4 regions of the Streptomyces sp. NPDC090077 genome follow, and region 2 is predicted to be linked to each of the others. Evidence: riboswitches for the same ligand, from Rfam matches in the RefSeq annotation. Region 2 holds a riboswitch; each other region holds the start of a gene.
What was found. A riboswitch is a leader RNA that binds a small molecule or an ion and turns the genes downstream of it on or off. The one in region 2 is predicted to bind cobalamin.

Region 1 (5,510 bases), on a different contig from region 2:
CGGGTGACGCCGCTGGCGACCATCTGCACGTCGCACAGGATCGGAGCGCCGGCGTGCAGGGCGGCACGGGCCCGCAGGACGACGTCGGGGGTGTAGCCGAGGTCCTGGGGGAGGTCGGTCATGCCACAGGCGTGAATCATGCGCACCGCGACCTGGGCGACCGAGGCGGGCAGCCCGGAGAGGTCCGCCTCGGCGCGGATCGTGGCAAAGGACTGGCGGTAGATCGCGGCGCCGTCCTTCTCGTACTCGAACACGGTGTACTCGCTCATTTCTTCACTGCGATGCGGGTGTTGTGGTGGTGCGTGCGGCCGTGAGGGCGGCCGCCAGGTCTGCGAACGGCGTGGGCCGGCCGTCGAGTTCGTACCCGTCGGGGGTGGCGACCAGGTCCGCCCAGGCGGTGCCGCGCGGGTGTCCGCAGCGGCGGGCGCAGCCGGACCAGTGCACGGGCAGCGCGGCGGCGTCCGTCCGCCCTTCCCGTACGACGGCACGCGCGTCGGCGCGCACGTCCGCGAGGGACTTGGCGCAACCGGGCCTTCCCGTACAGGCGGTGACGGACAGCCAGGGGCTGTCGGGCCCGGTCACCAGGCCCGCCGCGGCGAGCAGGGCGCGCCCGTCGCCGGGGTCGGGGCCGGGCAGGACGACGCTGCGCCACGGGGTGACGCGCAGCTCGCCGCCGGCGGTGTCGGCGACCTCGGCCAGCAGCCGCCACTGGGCGGAGTCCGGACGGCCGAGCGGGGGCAGGACGCACAGGGCGTCGCCGTGCACCCCGGGCCGGGGCGGCGGCGCGTACGGCCGCGCCGCCTCGGGCAGGCGGACGGCGCCGATGCCGGCGGCGGCCAGCCGGCGGGCGAACTCCCCGCCGTCCAGGGCCTGTCCGGCGGGCAGCTCGGCGACCCGCCAGGGCCGGGTCCCGGCGGCGTCGGCGGCGTCGAGGAAGTACTCGGCGGCCAGCAGCGCCGCCCGGGCCGCGTCGCCGGCGGCCACCTCGACGGCATCGACGGCGGCTCCGAGCCGCACCACGGCCCGGTGGCCGTCGCCGTCGCCGAACACGGTCACGTCGGGGTCGAGGGCGGCGACGTCCCCGCGGCCGTCGTCGAGGGCGAAGAGGAACCGCCCGGACAGGCCCGTCGCCCGGGTGCTCGCGCAGAGCAGCCGGTCCAGCTCCCGGACCCGGTCCGCGAGGCGGGGCCCGCCCAGCGGGGTGGCCACGATGTTGCGGACCCGCTCGTGGCCGGGCGCGGGCAGCAGCCCGGCACCGTCGAGCAGCTCCGCGAGCCCGGCGCCGCAGCCGTCGGCGAGACCGCGCAGCTGGACGTTGCCGCGCGAGGTGAGTTCCAGGTGCCCGTCCCCGAACCGGTCCGCGGCGTCGCCGAGCACGGCGGCCTGCGCAGCGGTGAGCAGCCCGCCGGGGATCCGGACGCGCGCCAGGTACCCGTCATCGGCGGCGTGCAGCCGCAGCGCGCCGGGGCAGGCGTCGCCGCGGTCGCGTATGACGGGTTCGTCCCGCGATGCGGCGGAAGGTGGCTGGGGCGGCATGGCCGCGAGCATACCCACGATTCCCCACCCCCGACCTGTGTCCGTCGCCACCCCGACCAGCACCTCCACCCCACCACACCCCCAGCCCCAACACCGGCCCCCGACTCCAGGCCACAGCACCGAGGGGCACAGCCCCAAGCCGGGCCCGGGCCGCAGGCCCGGCTCAGGCCCGGCTCAGGCTGGGACACAACCCGGGGCGGGCCCGGGGCAGGCCCGGGGCAAACCCCGGGGCGGGCCCAGCGCACAACCGCGGGGCGCGTCCGGGGCGCAGCCCCAAGGCGTGTCCGGGCCGCAGGCCCGGCTCAGGCCTGGGGCGGCGCAGCCCAGGGGCGGGTCCGGCACAGGCCCAGCGCACAACCGCGGGGCGGGTCCGGGGCGCAGCCCCAAGGCGGGTCCGGGGCGCAGCCCCGGGGAACGGGCGAAGGGCGGGGCGGGGAGCAGCCCGCGCAGCGACCCCCACCCCGCACCCGCACCCGCCGGCACCGGCACCGGCACCGGCACCCCACCGCCCCCACCCGCCCCCGGCGCCCCCGGCCCACCCCCCGGGCCCGGGCAAGGCACCCCACCCCCACTCCCGGCCAGGGAAAAGGCCGCCTAAGATGACCTTCCGACGGGCCGCTCGGCCCGTCATCGCCGAGGACGGCGACATGGGAGGAAGCCCGGTGCGATTCCGGCGCGGTCCCGCCACTGTGAACCCCGCGGAGCGATCGGCCGGGTGAGTCAGGAACTCCCGCCGTCCTCACTGCCCGGGGCGCGGAAACCCCGAGGAAGGCCTGCCGCCGCATGATCCTGCTGCTGTCGACGTCCGACACCGATCTGCTCAGCGCCCGCGCCGCGAACGTCGCCGGCGGCCCCGTGCCGTACCGGTTCGCGAACCCCTCCCGCCTCCCCCTCGACGACCTGCCCGGCCTGCTCGACGGTGTCGGACTGGTCGTCGTACGCCTCCTCGGCGGTCTCCGCGCCTGGCAGGAGGGCCTCGACGTGCTCCTCGCCGCCGGGCAGACCCGCCCCGTGGTCGTGCTGACCGGCGAACAGGCTCCCGACGCGCAGCTGATGGAGGCCTCCACGGTCCCGATCGGCATCGCCGCCGAGGCGCACCGCTACCTCGCGCACGGCGGCCCGGCCAACCTGGAGCAGCTGGCCCGCTTCCTCTCGGACACCGTCCTGCTCACCGGCCACGGCTTCGAGCCCGCCGCCGCCTCCCCCACCTGGGGCCACCTGGAGCGCACCCCCGCGCAGGGCTCCGGCCCCCGGGTCGCGGTGCTCTACTACCGCGCGCACCAGATGAGCGGCAACACCGCCTTCGTGCATGCCCTCTGCAACGCCGTCGAGGCCAAGGGCGGGCAGCCGCTCCCCCTCTACGTCTCCTCCCTGCGCTCCCCCGAGCCGGAGCTGCTGGAGGCCCTGGCCACCGCCGACGCGATCGTCACCACGGTGCTCGCCGCCGGCGGCACCCGTCCCGCCACCGCCTCCGCGGGCGGGGACGACGAGTCCTGGGACGCGGGCGCGCTGGCCGGGCTGGGCGTGCCGATCCTCCAGGCCCTGTGCCTGACGGGTTCGCGCGGCACCTGGGAGGAGAACGACGAGGGCCTGTCCCCGCTCGACGCCGCCACCCAGGTCGCCGTCCCCGAGTTCGACGGCCGCCTGATCACCGTCCCGTTCTCCTTCAAGGAGATCGATGAGGACGGCCTGCCCGCGTACGTGGCCGACACCGAGCGCGCCGCCCGCGTCGCCGGCATCGCGGTGCGCCACGCCCGGCTGCGGCACATCGAGCGCGCCGACAAGAAGATCGCCCTGGTCCTCTCCGCGTACCCGACCAAGCACTCCCGCATCGGCAACGCGGTCGGCCTGGACACCCCGGCCAGCGCCGTCGAGCTGCTGCGCACGCTCATCGCGCACGGCTACGACTTCGGCCCCGTGACGGAGATCCCCGGTCTGGTCTCCGGCGACGGCGACGAGCTGATCCGCGCCCTGATCGAGGCCGGCGGCCACGACCAGGACTGGCTGACCGAGGAGCAGCTGGCCCGCAACCCGGTCCGCATCCCGGCCGCCGACTACCGGCGCTGGTTCGCCGAGCTGCCCGCCGACCTGCGCGAGAGCGTCGAGGAGCACTGGGGCGAGGCCCCCGGCAACATGTTCGTGGACCGCTCCTCGAACCCGGAGGGCGACATCGTCCTCGCGGCCCTGCGCCGCGGGAACCTGCTCATCCTGATCCAGCCGCCGCGCGGCTTCGGCGAGAACCCGATCGCGATCTACCACGACCCGGATCTGCCGCCCTCGCACCACTACCTGGCGGCGTACCGCTGGATCCAGGCGGCGGCCGAGGACGGCGGTTTCGGCGCCGACGCGATGATCCACCTCGGCAAGCACGGCAACCTGGAGTGGCTGCCGGGCAAGAACGCGGGCCTCTCCGCGTCCTGCGCGCCCGACGCCGCACTCGGCGACCTCCCCCTCGTCTACCCCTTCCTGGTGAACGACCCGGGCGAGGGCACGCAGGCCAAGCGGCGCGTGCACGCCACCCTGGTCGACCACCTGGTGCCGCCGATGGCCCGCGCGGAGTCGTACGGCGACATCGCGCGCCTGGAGCAGCACCTGGACGAGTACGCCCAGATCAGCTCCATGGACCCGTCGAAGCTGCCGGCGATCCGCGCCCAGATCTGGACGCTGATCCAGGCGGCGAAGCTGGACCACGACCTGGGTCTCGAAGAGCGCCCGGACGACGACGGCTTCGACGACTTCCTGCTGCACGTCGACGGCTGGCTGTGCGAGGTCAAGGACGCCCAGATCCGCGACGGCCTGCACGTCCTCGGCGGCGCCCCGACCGGTGAGGGCCGGGTCAACCTGGTCCTGTCCATCCTGCGCGCCCGCCAGATCTGGGGCGGCACCTCCGCCCTGCCCGGCCTGCGCGAGGCCCTCGGCCTCGACGAGTCGGCGGCGACGCGCACGGCGGCGGACACCGTCGAGGAGACGGCCCGGTCGCTGGTCCAGGCGATGGAGGACGCGGAGTGGGACCCGGCGGCGGTCGCCGCGGTCTCGGCGGGCCACCCGCAGGCGGTCTCCGACATCCTGTCCTTCGCGGCGCACGAGGTGGTCCCGCGCCTGGCCGGCACCACGGACGAGATCGCCCACGTGGTCCGGGCCCTGGACGGCGGCTTCGTCCCGGCCGGCCCGTCGGGCTCCCCGCTGCGCGGCCTGGTCAACGTCCTCCCGACGGGCCGCAACTTCTACTCGGTCGACCCGAAGGCCGTGCCCTCCCGGCTGGCCTGGGAGACGGGCCAGGCCCTCGCGGACTCGCTCCTCGCCCGCTACCGCGCCGACCACGACGACGAGTGGCCGGCCTCCGTGGGCCTGTCCCTGTGGGGCACGAGCGCGATGCGCACGGCCGGCGACGACGTCGCGGAGGCCCTCGCCCTGCTGGGCGTCCGCCCGGTCTGGGACGAGGCCTCGCGCCGCGTCACGGGCGTCGAGGCGATCCCGCTGTCCGAGCTCGGCCGACCCCGCATCGACGTGACCCTGCGCATCTCGGGCTTCTTCCGCGACGCGTTCCCGCACGTCATCGGCCTCCTGGACGACGCGGTCCGGCTGGCGGCCTCCCTGGACGAGCCGGCGGAGTCGAACTTCGTCCGGGCCCACGCCCAGGCGGACCTGGCCGCGCACGGCGACGAGCGCAAGGCCACCACCCGCATCTTCGGCTCGCGCCCGGGCACGTACGGCGCGGGCATCCTCCAGCTGATCGACTCCCGCGACTGGCGCACGGACGCCGACCTCGCGGAGGTCTACACGGTCTGGGGCGGCTACGCGTACGGCCGCGGTCTGGAGGGCCGACCGGCCCGCACCGAGATGGAGACGGCGTACAAGCGCATCACCGTCGCCGCGAAGAACACGGACACGCGCGAGCACGACATCGCCGACTCCGACGACTACTTCCAGTACCACGGCGGCATGGTGGCCACCGTCCGCGCCCTGCGCGGCAC
Region 2 (5,510 bases):
CAGGCCCCGGTCCCCGGCGCCCTCGATGACGACGAGGGCGACGGCGGGGTCCTCGGCCCAGGCCGTGAGGGCCTGCTCGATGCGGAGCACCATGGGGTGGCTGAGGGCGTTGAGTGCCTTGGGGCGGTTGAGCGTGATATACGCGGCGTGGCCCTCGGTGCGCAGGAGGACGTGGTCGTGGTCGTGCGGGGCTTCGTGGTTCATCGCAGGGTCTCCGTGAGTCCGCGCGCGACGATGACGCGCATGACCTCGTTGGTGCCTTCCAGGATCTGGTGGACCCGCAGGTCGCGGACGATCTTCTCGATGCCGTACTCGCTCAGGTATCCGTAGCCGCCGTGGAGCTGGAGGGCCGCGTCGGCCACCGCGAACCCGGTGTCGGTGGCGAAGCGCTTGGCCATCGCGCACAGGCGCGGGGCCAGCGGGTCGCCGCTGTCCAGGGCCTCGGCGGCCTGCCGCACCAGCGCGCGGGCGGCGGCGAGTTCGGTGGCCATGTCGGCCAGCCGGAACTGGAGCGCCTGCGCGTCCAGGAGCCGGCGGCCGAAGGCCTCGCGGTCGGCGAGGTAGGACAGGGAGCGGTCGAGGGCGCTCTGCGCGCCGCCGAGGGAGCAGGCGGCGATGCCGAGGCGGCCGCCGTTGAGGCCGTTCATGGCGATGCGGAAGCCGTCGCCCTCCGCGCCGAGCCGCCGGTCGGCGGGCACGCGGACACCGTCGAGGACCACCTGACGGGTGGGCTGGGCGTTCCAGCCCATCTTCCGCTCGTTGGGCCCGAAGGAGACCCCCGGATCGTCGCGTTCGACGACGAAGGCGGAGATCCCGCCCGGGCCCTGCTCGCCGGTCCGGGCCATGACCACGTACACGTCCGAGGCGCCGGCACCGGAGATGAACTGCTTGACCCCGGTGAGCACGTAGTGGTCGCCCCGGCGTTCGGCGCGGGTGCGCAGGGCGGCGGCGTCCGAGCCCGCGCCCGGTTCGGTCAGGCAGTAGCTGCCCAGGGTCGCCGCGGAACAGAGGCCGGGCAGCCAGCGGGCGCGCTGGCCTCCGTCTCCGTAGCGGTCGATCATCCAGGCGACCATGTTGTGGATGGAGAGGTAGCCCGCGATGGACGGACAGCCCGTCGCGAGGGTCTCGAAGACGAGGACGCCGTCGCTGCGGGAGAGGCCGGAACCGCCGTGCTCCTCGCGTACGTACACGCCGGCGAGCCCGAGTCCGGCGGCCCGGCGGATGACGTCGACGGGGAAGTGCTTGTCCTGGTCCCAGGCCACGGCGTGGGGGGCGAGCTGCTCCTGCGCGAAGTCGAGGGTGACCTCGGCCAGGGCGAGCTGCTCCTCGGTGAGGGTGGTGGTCACGGCGCTCACCCCATCGTCGGGATGGTGAAGCTCGCGCCCTCCTTGACCCCGGAGGGCCAGCGCGAGGTGACGGTCTTGGTCCGGGTGTAGAAGCGGATCGAGTCCGGGCCGTGCTGGTTCAGGTCCCCGAAGCCGGACTTCTTCCAGCCGCCGAAGGTGTGGTAGGCGACGGGCACCGGGATGGGGACGTTGACGCCGACCATGCCGGTGTTGACCCGCCGGGTGAACTCGCGGGCGGTGTCGCCGTCCCTGGTGAAGATCGCCACGCCGTTGCCGAAGGGGTGCTCGCTCGGCAGCCGCAGGGCCTCCTCGAAGTCGGCGGCCCGTACGACGCACAGGACGGGACCGAAGATCTCCTCGCGGTAGACGCGCATCTGCGGGGAGACCCGGTCGAAGAGCGTGGCTCCCGCGAAGAAGCCGTCCTCGTGGCCGTCCAGGGAGAACTCGCGGCCGTCGACGACGAGTTCGGCTCCCTCGTTGACGCCGATGTCGACGTAGCGGCGCACCCGGTCGAGGGCGTCCCGGCTGACCAGGGGACCGAAGTCCGCGCCGGGGTCGTCGGACCGGCCGATCCTCAGCGTGCCGATGCGGTCCTTGAGGGCCGCGACGAGGCGGTCGGCGGTCTCCTCGCCGACGGGCACGGCGACGGAGATCGCCATGCAGCGCTCGCCCGCCGAGCCGTAGCCGGCGCCGATCAGGGCGTCGACGGCCTGGTCGAGGTCGGCGTCGGGCATCACGATCATGTGGTTCTTGGCCCCGCCGAAGCACTGGGCGCGCTTGCCGTGCGCGGCGGCCGTGGCGTAGATGTGCGCGGCGATCGGCGTGGAGCCGACGAAGCCGAGGGCCTGCACGCGGGGGTCTTCGAGGAGGGTGTCGACGGCCTCCTTGCCGCCGTTGACCACGTTCAGGACGCCCGGCGGCAGACCGGCCTCCAGGAACAGCTCCGCGAGGCGCAGCGGTACGGACGGATCGCGTTCGGACGGCTTGAGGATGAACGCGTTGCCGCAGGCCAGGGCGGGCGCCGCCTGCCACAGCGGAATCATGGCCGGGAAGTTGAAGGGGGTGATGCCGGCGACGACGCCGAGGGGGCTGCGCAGGGAGTGCACGTCGATGCCGGTGCCGGCGTTGTCGGTGAACTCCCCCTTGAGGAGGTGCGGGATGCCGGCGGCGAACTCCACTACTTCCAGGCCGCGTTGCAGGTCCCCGTGGGCGTCGGCGACGGTCTTGCCGTGCTCGGCGGACAGCAGCCGCGCGAGGGAGTCCCGCTCACCCTCGACGAGCTGGAGGAAGCGCAGCAGGACGCGGGCCCGGCGCTGCGGGTTCCACCGCCCCCACTCCGCCTGCGCCTCCTCGGCGTTGGCGATCGCCGCCTCGGTGTCGGCGCGTCCGGCCAGCGGGACACGGGCCTGGACGGCGCCGGTGTTGGGGTCGTACACGTCGGCGAAGAGCCCGGACGTGCCGGTGGTGTGCTTTCCGCCGATGAAATGGGTGAGTTCACGGACCATGGATGCCTGCTCTCGTCAGGTTGGATCCGGGGATGGCACGGCAGGCCGGCGGACGGCACCCGGGTGTGGGTGCGCCGCTGCGGGGAAGCCGTGAGAACTACGAGCGCGGGAAATCGGTGTGCGCGCGCTCCGCCGGATCACCAGGGTCGTGGGTACAAACCGGTGCCATGCGTGTCTGCTCCATCCTCGTGGACAACACGGAACAATCCGCGGCCGGTATCCTGACTCCCGGATCCCCGCGCGCCGCCCGCCTTCCCGACCGACCTCGTCAGTGGCGTGTGGATGGCAGCACACTCCCCGGTCACAGTGGCGGGACCGTGCCGGTTTCTCACCGGCTTCCCTGCACCGCGGACCTTGTGCCACGAACATATAGTTGGACGTCCTAGTAAGTCCAGACCCACCACTCGGGCGGGCCTGGAGTCGCGGCATGCGCCTCGTCTTGCGGGATCCGCTTCCGGCACATGCCCACCAGACCGTACGATGCGTCCTGCTCCGGCCCACGTGGCGGGAGCTCACAACCGAATGCACGTACAACTGGGGGAAGCCGGTGGGAATCCGGCGCTGACCTGCAACCGTGAACGGGCCGGAAGGCACCGTGAGCCGGACTGCCCGGGGTGCGATGCGTACTGCTTCTCACTGTCATGGTCTGCAGCGCGAAGCCCCCACCCCGGGCCTGCGTCCCCTGCCCCTTCCCTCGTGGAAGCGAGCAGGGGACGGGCACACGGGGCGGAGGGGCCGTCGGCTCGGACCCGTCGTCCCCCTCCGGAAGAAGGCACCATGCGCCGGCTCCTCGCCCGCCGTTCAGTGATCACCACCGCCGCCCTCGGCCTCGCGCTCGCCACCGCTCCGGCCGTGGCCGAGGCCGCCCCCAAGCCGAACACGAACGCGGCCGTCAAGGTCGGCCTCACCGTTCAGGGCCCCAACGGGCTGCTGTTCAAGGGCAAGATAAAGACGAAGGGCCACGACGTCACGACCAGCACCGGCGGCACCCACAAGTGCGACGGCACCAACGGCGGCGCCAACCCGTCCAAGGTCCCCACCCCGACGGCCGCGCTCGACGACGCGGCGCGCCTGAACTACTTCGCCTGGGACGGCACGTGGTACGCGTCCTTCGACGACTTCTCCGTCGACACGATCAAGAACGTCAGCGGCGGCGGCTCCGCCTACTGGAGCATCGCCGTCAACGGCACCCCCACCCCGGTCGGAGGCTGCCAGTTCAAGCTCAACGCCGGCGATCAGGTGTCCTTCACCTGGACGTCCTTCTAGGCCCTCGTCACGCCGCCCGTGCCTCCCACGGTGCGGCGGAGCGGGTTGCGGGTTCCGGGCCCGCGACCCGCTCCGTCGTCGACGTGATCAGGCGCCCCAGCGCAGGGCGATGGTGTCGCCCACGTTGACGACCTTCTCGCGCAGCGCCCCGGCGAAGGAGGATCCGTCGACGCTGACCTTCCAGGTGTTCGAGCCGCTGTTGGCCTTGCCGTTGACCGTCGTGATCGTGCCGGTCCCGGAGGACGGGGTCACACCGGTGACGCAGCCGGAGGGGGTGGCGGCCGAGGTCGCGGCAGCCAGCACGTCGCCGAGCGTCGTGGTCGTACCGGTCGGCGTGAACGCCACCGAGCAGACCTTGAGGTTGCCGGCGCCGTCGTCGACGGTCAGCGCCAGCTTGGTCGCCGTACCGGCGGTGAACGTGGACTGGGCGACCCACTGCGGGGCTCCGGGAGTGACCGGGACGGGCGGAGCCGTGGTGAACCCGCCGCCGGCGACGGCGCGCAGGGCGTCGATCGACGCGTAGGCCGTGGGCGTGGTGTCGGAGGGCTTGTACTTGAAGCCGCCGGCCGGGTTGTACTGGTTGGCGATGAGGAAGTCGACCGGGGTCTTGCCGCTGCCGGTGAGGAAGTCGCCGGTCTGCGGGTTGAAGCCGCAGGCGTTGAGGCCCGCCACGCCCCAGCCGTTGGAGCTGGTGTTGACTCCGTACAGGGAACTGAAGGCGCCGTTGGTGGAGACCAGGGTGCTCTTGAGGAAGTTCTTCGCCTGGACGACGTCGGTGTCGGTGTTCGGGACACCGGAGACGCAGAGGGCCGCCATGGCCGCGCCCGTCATGTCAACGTCGCTCGCGGAGTTCAGGACCGTGGGGTTGCCCTCGGCCTTGTTGAAGGTCCAGCCGCCGTCCACGTGCTGGTTGGCGCGGATGCGGGTGACCATGGAGTCGGTCAGCGCCTGCGGGACGCGTGCCCCGCCGGCCTGGGTCTTGGCACCGCCCAGCGAAAGAGCGGCGAAGACGGTGCCGTTGAAGTTCCCGGACGGGCCGAAGTAGCCGGCTTCGGCGGTCTGCCAGTAGGAGTAGACGTGGGCGATGAGGTTCCGGGAGGCGGAGACGCGCGCCGGGTCGATGCCGGCCGCGTACGCGTTGAGCGTGCCGCGCTCGTAGTCCGTGACCACCGGGGAGGCCTGCGGCCAGCCCGCCGTGGACAGCAGGTTGCGGTAGACGGTGCGCGCGTTCTTCGTCGTGTCGCCGCCCGGGTAGACGTCGACGACGGCCGTGCCGGTGGCCGCGAACGCGCTGAACGCCCACTCGTTCGACAGACCGCTGCCCGCGTACGAACCGTCGGCGGCCTGGAGGGACTTGAGATAGGCCACGCCGTTGGTCTTGGACGTGGCGATC
Region 3 (5,510 bases), on a different contig from region 2:
GTACTCGCGCATCGAGTCGGTGTTCATGCCCGGCAGGCCGTCACCGCACAGGTCGCGGCCGAACTGCAGCTCCGCCTCGACGGCCTCCTTCAGCATGTCGGTGACCTGCTGCTGGAGGGCGTCGTCGAAGAGCTCCGGCTCCTCCTTGCGGACCGTGTCCACGACCTCGAAGGCGAAGTTCATGTGCATGGTCTCGTCGCGGAAGACCCAGTTGGTGCCGGTCGCCAGACCGTGCAGCAGGCCGCGCGAGCGGAACCAGTACACGTAGGCGAACGCACCGTAGAAGAACAGGCCCTCGATGCACGCCGCGAAGCAGATCAGGTTCAGCAGGAAGCGGCGCCGGTCGGCGGCCGTCTCCAGCCGCTCGATCTTCTCGACCGAGTCCATCCACTTGAAGCAGAACTGCGCCTTCTCGCGGATCGACGGGATCTCCTCGACCGCGTCGAAGGCCGCCGCGCGGTCGTCCGGGTCGGGCAGGTAGGTGTCGAGCAGCGTCAGGTAGAACTGGACGTGCACGGCCTCCTCGAACAGCTGGCGCGACAGGTACAGGCGCGCCTCCGGGGAGTTGATGTGCTTGTACAGCGTCAGCACCAGGTTGTTCGAGACGATCGAGTCGCCCGTCGCGAAGAACGCGACCAGACGGCCGATCATGTGCTGCTCGGCCGGCGTCAGCTTCGCGAGGTCGGCGACGTCGGAGTGGAGGTCGACCTCCTCCACCGTCCAGGTGTTCTTGATCGCGTCCCGGTAGCGCTCGTAGAAGTCCGGGTAGCGCATCGGGCGGAGCGTGAGCTCGAAGCCCGGGTCCAGGAGGTTCTTCTTGTCGGTGGAGCTCATTACTGGCAGGCCTCGCAGGACTCGGGGTTCTCAAGGGAGCAGGCCAGCGCCTCGGCGTCGAGGGCCTGGGGCAGCTGGGCCGGGGCGGCGGCGGCCGGGACGGCGGCCGCGCCGGAGGCGGCACGGGCGATCTTCGTCGCCGGGCGGGAGCGCAGGTAGTACGTGGTCTTCAGACCCTGCTTCCAGGCGTACGCGTACATCGAGCTGAGCTTGCCGATGGTGGGCGTCTCCAGGAACAGGTTCAGCGACTGGCTCTGGTCCAGGTACGGCGTGCGCGCCGCCGCCATGTCGATCAGGCCGCGCTGCGGGATCTCCCACGCCGTGCGGTACAGCTCGCGGATCTCGGCCGGGATCCAGCCGAAGCCCTGGACGGAGCCGGAGGAGTCGCGCAGCGCCTCGCGGGTCTGCGCGTCCCACACGCCGAGCTGCTTGAGGTCCTCCACCAGGTAGCCGTTGACCTGGAGGAACTCGCCGCTGAGGGTCTCGCGCTTGAAGAGGTTCGAGACCTGCGGCTCGATGCACTCGTACACGCCCGCGATCGAGGCGATCGTCGCCGTCGGGGCGATGGCGAGGAGCAGCGAGTTGCGCATGCCGGTCTGCGCGACGCGGGCGCGCAGGGCCTCCCAGCGCTCGGGCCAGTGGCGCTCGGTCTCGTAGTGGTCCGGGTGCAGGACGCCCTGGGCGGTGCGGGTCTCGGCCCAGGCCGGGAGCGGGCCGGAGCGCTCGGCGAGGTCGCAGGAGGCCTCGTACGCGGCCAGCATGATCCGCTCGGAGATCTTCGTGGACAGGGCCTTCGCCTCGGCCGAGTCGAAGGGCAGGCGCAGCTTGAAGAAGACGTCCTGGAGGCCCATCGCGCCCAGGCCCACCGGACGCCACTTGGCGTTGGAGCGGCCGGCCTGCTCGGTCGGGTAGAAGTTGATGTCCACGACGCGGTCGAGGAAGGTCACGGCCGTGCGGACGGTCTCGTCCAGGCGCGCCCAGTCCATGTCGCCGTCGGCGACGAACGCGCCGAGGTTGACCGAGCCGAGGTTGCAGACGGCCGTCTCGCCGTCGTTGGTGACCTCGATGATCTCGGTGCAGAGGTTGGAGGAGTGGACGACGGTGCCGGGCAGCGCGGTCTGGTTCGCGGTCCGGTTGGAGGCGTCCTTGAAGGTCATCCAGCCCTGGCCGGTCTGCGCGAGGGTGCGCATCATGCGGCCGTAGAGGTCCCGGGCCGGCATGGTCTTCTTGGCCAGGCCCGCCGCCTCGGCCTTGGTGTAGGCGGCGTCGAACTCGTCGCCGTACAGGTCCACCAGCTCGGGGACGTCGGCCGGGGAGAACAGCGACCAGTCGGCGTCGGCGTTCACGCGGCGCATGAACTCGTCCGGGATCCAGTGGGCGAGGTTGAGGTTGTGCGTACGGCGCTGGTCCTCGCCGGTGTTGTCGCGGAGCTCCAGGAACTCCTCGATGTCCGCGTGCCAGGTCTCCAGGTAGACGGCGGCGGCGCCCTTGCGGCGGCCGCCCTGGTTCACGGCGGCGACGGAGGCGTCGAGGGTCTTCAGGAACGGCACGATGCCGTTGGAGTGGCCGTTGGTGCCGCGGATCAGCGAACCGCGGGCGCGGATGCGGGAGTACGAGAGGCCGATGCCGCCGGCGTGCTTGGACAGGCGCGCGACCTGGTGGTAGCGGTCGTAGATCGAGTCCAGCTCGTCCAGCGGGGAGTCCAGCAGGTAGCAGGAGGACATCTGCGGGTGGCGGGTGCCGGAGTTGAAGAGCGTGGGGGAGGACGGCAGGTAGTCGAGCCGGCTCATCAGGCGGTACAGCGAGGCGACTTCCTCGACGGCCTGGACGCTCTCGTCCTCGGCGAGGCCGCAGGCCACGCGCAGCATGAAGTACTGCGGGGTCTCGATCACCTGGCGGGTGATGGGGTGGCGCAGCAGGTAGCGGCTGTGCAGGGTGCGCAGGCCGAAGAAGCCGAAGCGGTCGTCCGCGCCCTCGGCGAGCGTGTGCTCGACCAGGGCGTTCAGGCGGGCGGCGTGGGCGGCGACGAACTCGGCGGTGCGGTCGGCGATCAGGCCCTCGCGGTGGCCGACGGCGACGGACTCGGCGAAGGAGGTCGAGCCCTGGCCGGCGGCCTCGTCGGCCACGGCCAGCGTCAGCAGGCGGGCGGCGAGCCGGGAGTAGGCGGGGTCCTCGGAGATCAGGCCCGCCGCGGCCTCGGTGGCCAGCCCGCGCAGCTCGGCCTCGTCGGCGGAGGCGCTGCGGCCGCGCAGGGCGGCGGCGGCGATCCGGCCGGGGTCGGTGTCGGGGAGGTCGGCGGTCAGCTCGGTGAGAGTACGCAGCAGCGCGGCCCCCGGGCCTTCGGTGGTGTCGCCAGAAACGGACTCGGCGCGCGGTGCAGAAGGCGCGATGGTCACGGCGGGAGCTCTCCCTCGCTCGGCCCGGTCGTCGGCGGGTCGGGGCGCGGGGAGGCGCACGCGGGCGCGACGGATCGCGACACACCGCATGGCGTCCACCGGCCCAACCGCGAGGCCCGGACGTGGTCGGCACCCGGTTCGGTCGACCCGGGCGCACTGTCGGCAGGTCCTCGGACTTTTCATACCGTTGCGGGACAGTTCCGGATTCGCACCGGATTCCCCTGCGGCGACAGCGAGGATGAGCATACATGTGGGGGGCCGCCCGCGCGCGACCCACCACATGTTGTGTCGGCGTGGCTACAGCTCCAGGCGGTAGGTGAGCAGTTTCAGGGCCGGGATGGGCGACCAGTCGCGCTCCGGAGTGCGTACGAAGCCCAGACGCGCGTAGATCCGCTGGGCGCCCAGCATGGCCGGCTGGGTGGACAGCACGAGGGCCCCGACCCCCAGGGCCCGGGCCCGTTCGGCACAGGCCCGTACGAGGGCCTCGCCGACGCCCTTGCCGCGCGCCTCGGAGGCGACCGCCAGCATCCGGAACTCGGCCTCCTGCGGCCCGGCCACGTCCGCGAGCCGGCTCCCGGGTGCGGCGAACGTCACTCCGCCGAGCACCCGGCCGTCCTCCACGGCGACGAGCACCTCCCCGTCCCCGGCCCGCCCGGCGACGTCGCGCAGGACGTTCAGGTAGGCGTCGTCCTCGTTCAGGTCCAGCAGCCCGTCCCCGCTGTAGGCCGTCCCGGTGATTTCCCCGAGCCGCCCGTACTCGTCTTCCCTCGCCGTTCTGATCTCGATGTCCATGCCGCCGAGTGTGCCGGACGGGTGTCGGTGGTCGGCGCTGTCGTCGGATCAGCAACCGTCGTTGGAAGGCGAGCGAGGCGTGACCGTGATGACCGGCCACCGTTCCCACGTGCCGACCGAGGACTTCGAGGAGATCGCCCGCACGGGCGCCCCCGGCCAAGCCGAAGGGCCCCGCCGTCTCGATCTGTGACGGCGGGGCCCTTCGTCCGCGTAGGACGGCCTCAGCAGCAGCGGAAGCCCTCGCGGGGGTCCGCCTCGCGGGCGTCCGTGCGGGCCCGCTCGAAGGCGCGCCGGGTCAGGACCTCGGCGTCCGGGTCGTGGGCGCGGGCGTGCGCGACGTAGCGGTCGTACGCGGCCTCGCCGGAGAACTCCCGGACGTAGAACCGGGCCTTCGCCAGCGCCCCGCGCACCCCGCTCACGCGACCGGTTCCTTGGCCTTGCCGCCGTCCCCGTCGAGGCCGGCGGCCGCGAGCTCGGCCTTCTCCTCGGCGGTGGCGATCAGCCCGGCCGGGGCGATGATCTTCGACTCGGTCCACGGCACCTCGGAGAGGCTGACCGACTCCGGGTTGCGGACGGCCTTGAGGCAGACCCGGGCCGCGTCCACCAGCACGATGACGATCAGCACCGCGAACAGCGCCGACAGCACCCCGTCGACCGTGGCGTTGGTGACCACGGTGTGCATGTCGTCCATGTTCTTGGCGGGCGGCAGCACCTTCCCGGCGTCGATGCCGGTCTGGTACTTCTCGCGCTGCGCGAAGAAGCCGACCTTCACGTCGTCCGAGAAGATCTTCTGGTAGCTCGCGGTGAGGGTGACGGCCACGTCCCAGGCCAGCGGGACGCCCGTGACCCAGGCCCACTTGAGCCGCCCGGACTTGACGAGCAGCGTGGTGCAGACGGCCAGGGCGACGGCCGCGAGCAGCTGGTTCGCGATGCCGAACAGCGGGAAGAGCTGGTTGATGCCGCCCAGCGGGTCCTTGACGCCGACCCACAGGAAGTAGCCCCAGCCGCCGACGACCACGGCGCTCGCGAGCCACACGCCCGGCTTCCAGCTGACGTCCTTGAAGGACTTGTGCACGTTGCCGAGCGTGTCCTGGAGCATGAACCGGCCGACGCGGGTGCCGGCGTCGACGGTGGTCAGGATGAACAGGGCCTCGAACATGATGGCGAAGTGGTACCAGAAGGCCTTCATCCCGGCGCCGCCGATGACCGACGAGAAGATCTCCGACATCCCGAGTGCGAAGGTCGGCGCGCCACCCGTGCGGGACAGCAGGCTGGCCTCCTCGACGTCCTTCGCGGCCTGCGCGAGGGCCTCCGGGCTGATCGCGAAGCCGAAGTCGGTGACCGCCTTCGAGGCGGTCTGGACGGTGGCGCCGATGACGCCGCCGGGGGAGTTCACCGCGAAGAAGAGGCCGGGCTCGATGATGCTCGCCGCTATCACCGCCATGACGGCGACGAAGGACTCGGTGAGCATGGCGCCGTAGCCGATGA
Region 4 (5,510 bases), on a different contig from region 2:
TGATCCCCGGGATCCGGGAAAAACGAAAATGACCTCCAGTTCGGGGTTTGGACCGAGTTGATCACGCTTGCGAGGGAAGAAGCAGGTCCGGGCTGGTTTCTCGATGATCACGTGCGCCACTCTGGTCACGCGACGTCGCGTCACCCCCGGGCGGTCGGCCAACCGCCTTACCCCCTTGCTGTTTTGCGTACTGGAGGCTTCACCATGGCAGGCATCCGCAGCATCCGCGTGATGGCGGCGCTCGCATCGCTCCCCCTCGCCGCCGCCCTCTTCACGGGCACGGCCCAGGCGGACAACGGGGCCGGCGCCGCCGGCACCGCCTCGAACGCCGCCCTCGCCGGGATCCTCGGCAGCGGAGTGGGCGGCAGCAACCTCGGCAACTCCTCCACCGCGCAGCAGGTCGCGTCGGGCTTCGGGGCGTCGAACCAGAACAACGGCGCCCAGGCCAACGGCTCCGGCTTCACCGCGATCGGCCAGTCCAACAACCACGACTCGCTGATCTACAACCCGCTGCCGTAGCGGCCGGCCGCGCGGCCGGTCCGCCGCGCGCCACCGGGCCCGCCCTCCCCCCGGAGGGCGGGCCCTTCGCGTTCCCGTGGCCGAAAAGAGGCCCTGCGGCCCGGCTGCTCGGGACCTTCGGCCCCGGAGCGCGCCGCCGGGCCGGGGATACCGTGCCGGAAGGGCTGCGGGAAGACCCTGCGCGCGACGAGAGGCAGCCGCCGATGGCCACCATCACCGAACAGAGACTCCTGCCGCTCCGGCTGGAAGCCGCCCCCCTGTCCGTCCCCCTCACCGGCCGGTTCGTCTACCGCACGGACCGCCCGTACGAGGTGGCCGTCGACTTCCGCGGCGCCGGGACGCACCTGGCCCGCTGGGTCTTCTCCCGGGAGCTGCTGCTCGACGGGCAGAGCAGCGCCACCGGCGAGGGCGACATCCAGGTGTGGCCGCGCTGGAGCGGCTCGGAGCCGCGCGTCCTGCTCGGCTTCAGCAACGGCGAGCAGAGCTGCGTGGTCTCCGCCCGCGCCAAGGACGTGCGCGAGCTGTGCCGGCGGATGACGGAGCTGGTGCCGGTCGGGCAGGAGCGGCGCCACTACGACCTGGACGCACAGCTGAGCGCGCTGCTGGCTTTCTGAGGCGGCGCGCGCAACCGTACGCCCCCCGGCGGTGTCCTATGAGATGACAGGCAGTCCCCGTCTCACGGAACCGGGGAGACATCATGCGTCACCCGCACCGCCGCCGGCTCGTGGCCATCGCCACGGGTGCCCTGCTCACCGCCGGGCTCGCGCTCTCCGCGTCACCGGCTTCCGCCGCCACCACGACCACCCGCACCCAGACGCCCCTCGTCGTCAACGCCCGCTGGGGCGGGCACTGCACGTACGACCGGCTCGTGATCGACCTCCAGGGCTACGTGCCCCCGGTCACCGTCACGCCCGTGTCCGAGCTCGTCTACGACGGATCGGGCCAGCCGGTACCGCTGGCCGGGAAGTACTTCCTGGAGATCCGCCTGCACCCGGCCGCCGGTCACAACGACGCCGGGCAGAACGTCTACCAGGGCCCCAGGCTCCAGAAGATCTACCTCAGCAAGCTCAAGGGCATGGCCATGACCGGCGACTACGAGGGGTACGTGACCTTCGGCGCCGCCTTCGACACCAAGCCGACCTGGAAGACCTCCGTCCTGCACGCGCCCGAGCGGCTCGTGCTGGACTTCCCGCACCCCAACACCTGCTGACCCGCGTACCGCCCGGAGCCCGCCGGCCCGCTGCTAGCGGTGTTCCGGGTTGGGGAAGTCGAAGCGGCAGCCGGCGTCCCACAGGGAGCGCTGGTTGCCGTGGGCCGGCATGCCGCCGGAGCGCTTGAGGAGCGCTGCCAGGTGCATCAGGTTCCAGGACATGAAGGTGGTGTTCCGGTTGGTGAAGTCGTTCTCCGGACCGCCCGAGCCCGGGTCCAGGTAGGAGGGGCCGGGGCCGGCCTCCCCGATCCAGCCGGCGTCGGCCTGGGGCGGGATGGCGTAGCCGAGGTGCTGGAGGCTGTAGAGGACGTTCATGGCGCAGTGCTTGACGCCGTCCTCGTTCCCCGTGATCAGTGCTCCGCCGACGCGCCCGTAGTAGGCGTACTGGCCGTGCTCGTTCAGCAGCGACGAGCAGGCGTAGAGCCGCTCGATGACCTGCTTCATGACGGAGCTGTTGTCGCCGAGCCAGATCGGGCCGCACAGCACCAGGATGTCGGCGTCCATGATCCGGCTGTACAGGACCGGCCACTGGTCGCTGTCCCAGCCGTGTTCGGTCATGTCCGGCCAGACGCCGGTGGCGATGTCGTGGTCGACGGCACGGATCAGCGAGGTGCGGGCGCCGGCCGACTCCATCACGGCCCGGCTCCGCGCGATCAGGCCCTCGGTGTTGCTGGTCTCGGGGGAGCGTTTGAGGGTGCAGTTCACGTAGACGGCGGAGAGGTCCTCGTAGCGGGGGCTGTCGTCGTCGGCCATGTCCTCCACCGTGCCGGGCGCCCGGCGGACCGGCCAGCGGGCGGGGCCCGTCCGGGTGCGCGGCGGGGCGGCGGCCGGGTGGCCGGATCGGTCCGGGTTGTGACGGTCCGTACGGACGACTAGGGTCGTCTGGCCTTGGTGTTCGGGAAACCGGTGGGAAACCGGTGCGGCCCTCGCCACTGTGATCGGGAAGTCCGGCTCCACTCCCTCGCGGGAAGCCACTGGGCCCGCGTGGGAGACCGCACGGGCCCGGGAAGGCGGAGCCAGGGCATCAGTACCCGTGAGCCAGGAGACCGGCCGGGGCGCGTCGTCCATCCACGAGGTGCTGGAGAGGTCTCCCGAACCATGCATATAGCCGAGGGGTTCCTGCCCCCTTTGCACGCGGTCGCCTGGGGCGCCGCGTCCGCCCCCTTCGTCGTCCACGGGGTCCGCGCGCTGACCCGCGAGGTGAAGTCGAACCCGGAGAGCACCCTGCTGCTCGGAGCGTCCGGTGCGTTCACTTTCGTCCTGTCCGCCCTGAAGATCCCTTCCGTGACGGGCAGTTGCTCCCACCCGACGGGGACGGGGCTCGGGGCCATCCTCTTCCGGCCGCCGATCATGGCGGTGCTCGGCACGATCACCCTGCTGTTCCAGGCCCTGCTGCTGGCCCACGGCGGGCTCACCACGCTCGGCGCCAACGTCTTCTCGATGGCCATCGCCGGCCCCTGGGCGGGCTACGGGGTCTACCGGCTGCTGCGCAAGTCCGGCGCGCCCCTGATGGTGACCGTCTTCTTCGGCGCGTTCTTCGCCGACCTGGTCACCTACTGCGTCACCTCGGTCCAGCTGGCGCTGGCCTTCCCCGACCCGGCGAGCGGCTTCCTGGGCTCCCTGGAGAAGTTCGCGGGCATCTTCGCCCTCACCCAGATCCCGCTCGCGATCAGCGAGGGCCTGCTGACGGTGCTCGTGATGCGGCTGCTGATGCAGTCCAGCAAGTCGGACCTGGTCCGGCTCGGGGTCGCGAAGCTGACCGGCGGCAAGGGCGCGAAGCAGGAGGCGGCGGTCTGATGACCAGGAACGCGAAGATCAACACCCTGCTGCTGCTCGTGGTGGCGGCACTGGCCGTGCTCCCCCTCGCGCTGGGGCTCGGCGACGGCAAGGAGGAGCCGTTCGCCGGCGCCGACGCGCAGGCGGAGAGCGCCATCACCGAGCTGAAGCCGGACTACGAGCCCTGGTTCTCCCCGCTGTACGAACCCCCCTCGGGCGAGGTCGAGTCCGCACTGTTCGCCCTCCAGGCGGCGCTCGGGGCGGGCGTGCTCGCCTACTACTTCGGCGTCCGCAAGGGCCGCCGCCAGGGCGCGGCGCAGGCCCTCGCACAGTCCGGGGCCGGGGCCGAGCAGACCCCGGAGCCGTAGGCGGTGCTGCCGATCGACGTGGCGGCCCACTCCAGCCGCTGGCGGGGGCGCCACCCGCTGGAGAAGGCCCTGCTGGGCCTCGGGCTCACCGTCACCGCGGTGTGCCTGCCGCCCTGGCCCGGCGGGCCGCTGGTGGCGGCCGCGACCCTGGCCGTGCTGCTCGGCCCGGCCGGGGTGGCCCCGCGGCAGCTGTGGCGGGCCTTCCGGATCCCGCTGGGCTTCTGCGTGACCGGGGCGCTGCCGCTGCTGGTGTCGGTGGGCGGCCCGGACGGCTTCCTCGCCCCGGCCCCGGACGGGCCCCGGCACGCGGCCGAACTGCTGCTGCGCACCTCGGCGGCCTCGCTCGGAGTGCTGCTGTTCGCCTTCACCACCCCGGTCTCCGACGTGCTGCCCCGGCTGGTGCGGGCCGGGGTGCCGGCCCCCGTCGTGGACGTGGCCCTGGTGATGTACCGGATCGGCTTCCTGCTGCTGGACTCGGTGGCGCAGGTCCGGCGCGCCCAGGCGGCCCGGCTCGGGCAGACCGGCCGGGCGGCGGTGTGGCGCTCGCTGGCCGGGCTCGCCGCGACCTCGTTCGTCCGGGCCTTCGACCGCGCGGCCCGGCTCCAGGAGGGGCTGGCGGGGCGCGGTTACGACGGCGCGCTGCGGGTGCTCGTGCCCGAGGCGACGCTGTCCCGGCGGTTCCTCGCGGGGTCCGCCGCCCTGCTGGCCGCCCTGGTCGCGGGGACACTCGTACTGAAGGAGCTGTGGCTGTGACCCCGTTGGTGGAGCTGGTCGGCGCGGGGTACGCGTACGAGGACGGCCCGGCCGTGCTGTCCGGGGTGGACTTCGGCATCGCCGAGGGCCGCGCGCTGGTGCTGCTGGGCCGCAACGGCAGCGGCAAGACCACCCTGATGCGGTTGCTGAGCGGTGGCCTGCGGCCCGGTTCGGGCTCGCTGCGGCTGGGCGGCGCGGAGGTGGCGTACGACCGCAAGGGGCTGGTCCGGCTGCGCACCTCGGTGCAGCTGGTGGTGCAGGACCCGGACGACCAGCTGTTCGCGGCCTCCGTGGAGCAGGACGTTTCCTTCGGCCCGATGAACCTGGGGCTGCCGGCGGCGGAGGTCCGCGAGCGGGTGGACGCCGCGCTGGCCGCGCTGGACATCACGGCGCTGCGGGACCGCCCGACGCACCTGCTGTCGTACGGGCAGCGCAAGCGCGCGGCGATCGCGGGCGCGGTGGCGATGGCCCCCCGGGTGCTGATCCTGGACGAGCCCACGGCCGGGCTCGACCCGGACGGGCAGGAACGCCTCCTGGACGTCCTCGCGGGACTGCGCGCGGCCGGCACCACGGTGGTCATGGCCACCCACGACGTGGACCTCGCGGTGCGCTGGGCCGACGACGCGGCCGTGCTGACCCCGTCGGGGATCCGCACGGGCCCCGCCGGGGAGCTGCTGGCGGATCCGGAGCTGCTCGCGTCGGCGGGGCTGCGGTCGGCCTGGGCGCCGGTGGTGGGCGCGTTCCTGCGGGCCCGGGGGGTGCTGGCGGACGGGGCGCCGGGGCCGCGTACGCCCGAGGAGCTCGCGGCGCTGGGCTGAAATCGCCCGCACCTAGGATGGCGGCATGTCGCTGCCGCACGCCATCCTCACCGCCCTGCTGGAGAA

Region 1: it holds a riboswitch for cobalamin, as region 2 does, so the genes downstream of both, cobN (cobaltochelatase subunit CobN) here and ACIPW5_RS02865 (CoA-acylating methylmalonate-semialdehyde dehydrogenase) in region 2, are expected to answer to the same signal.
Region 3: it holds a riboswitch for cobalamin, as region 2 does, so the genes downstream of both, ACIPW5_RS15450 (ribonucleoside-diphosphate reductase subunit alpha) here and ACIPW5_RS02865 (CoA-acylating methylmalonate-semialdehyde dehydrogenase) in region 2, are expected to answer to the same signal.
Region 4: it holds a riboswitch for cobalamin, as region 2 does, so the genes downstream of both, ACIPW5_RS29300 (energy-coupling factor ABC transporter permease) here and ACIPW5_RS02865 (CoA-acylating methylmalonate-semialdehyde dehydrogenase) in region 2, are expected to answer to the same signal.

Annotation. Positions count from the first base shown of each region.
Region 1 is NZ_JBIVEG010000046.1:31,555-37,064, reverse strand. It holds gene ACIPW5_RS37735 (precorrin-8X methylmutase) at 1-269, opposite strand, end outside; gene ACIPW5_RS37730 (cobalamin biosynthesis protein CobG) at 274-1,548, opposite strand; cobalamin riboswitch at 2,130-2,287, shown strand; gene cobN (cobaltochelatase subunit CobN) at 2,320-5,510, shown strand, end outside.
Region 2 is NZ_JBIVEG010000001.1:651,957-657,466, forward strand. It holds gene ACIPW5_RS02855 (enoyl-CoA hydratase/isomerase family protein) at 1-204, opposite strand, end outside; gene ACIPW5_RS02860 (acyl-CoA dehydrogenase family protein) at 201-1,355, opposite strand; gene ACIPW5_RS02865 (CoA-acylating methylmalonate-semialdehyde dehydrogenase) at 1,352-2,851, opposite strand; cobalamin riboswitch at 3,045-3,230, opposite strand; cobalamin riboswitch at 3,389-3,462, shown strand; gene ACIPW5_RS02870 (DUF4430 domain-containing protein) at 3,629-4,117, shown strand; gene ACIPW5_RS02875 (hypothetical protein) at 4,205-5,510, opposite strand, start outside.
Region 3 is NZ_JBIVEG010000007.1:288,089-293,598, forward strand. It holds gene ACIPW5_RS15445 (ribonucleotide-diphosphate reductase subunit beta) at 1-834, opposite strand, end outside; gene ACIPW5_RS15450 (ribonucleoside-diphosphate reductase subunit alpha) at 834-3,230, opposite strand; cobalamin riboswitch at 3,374-3,511, opposite strand; gene ACIPW5_RS15455 (GNAT family N-acetyltransferase) at 3,528-4,022, opposite strand; gene ACIPW5_RS15460 (YbdD/YjiX family protein) at 4,244-4,441, opposite strand; gene ACIPW5_RS15465 (carbon starvation CstA family protein) at 4,438-5,510, opposite strand, start outside.
Region 4 is NZ_JBIVEG010000022.1:98,626-104,135, reverse strand. It holds gene ACIPW5_RS29325 (L-serine ammonia-lyase) at 1-3, shown strand, start outside; gene ACIPW5_RS29320 (hypothetical protein) at 205-519, shown strand; gene ACIPW5_RS29315 (SsgA family sporulation/cell division regulator) at 723-1,133, shown strand; gene ACIPW5_RS29310 (hypothetical protein) at 1,217-1,729, shown strand; gene ACIPW5_RS29305 (flavodoxin family protein) at 1,763-2,482, opposite strand; cobalamin riboswitch at 2,602-2,799, shown strand; gene ACIPW5_RS29300 (energy-coupling factor ABC transporter permease) at 2,828-3,526, shown strand; gene ACIPW5_RS29295 (energy-coupling factor ABC transporter substrate-binding protein) at 3,526-3,873, shown strand; gene cbiQ (cobalt ECF transporter T component CbiQ) at 3,877-4,626, shown strand; gene ACIPW5_RS29285 (energy-coupling factor ABC transporter ATP-binding protein) at 4,617-5,444, shown strand; gene ACIPW5_RS29280 (PadR family transcriptional regulator) at 5,470-5,510, shown strand, end outside.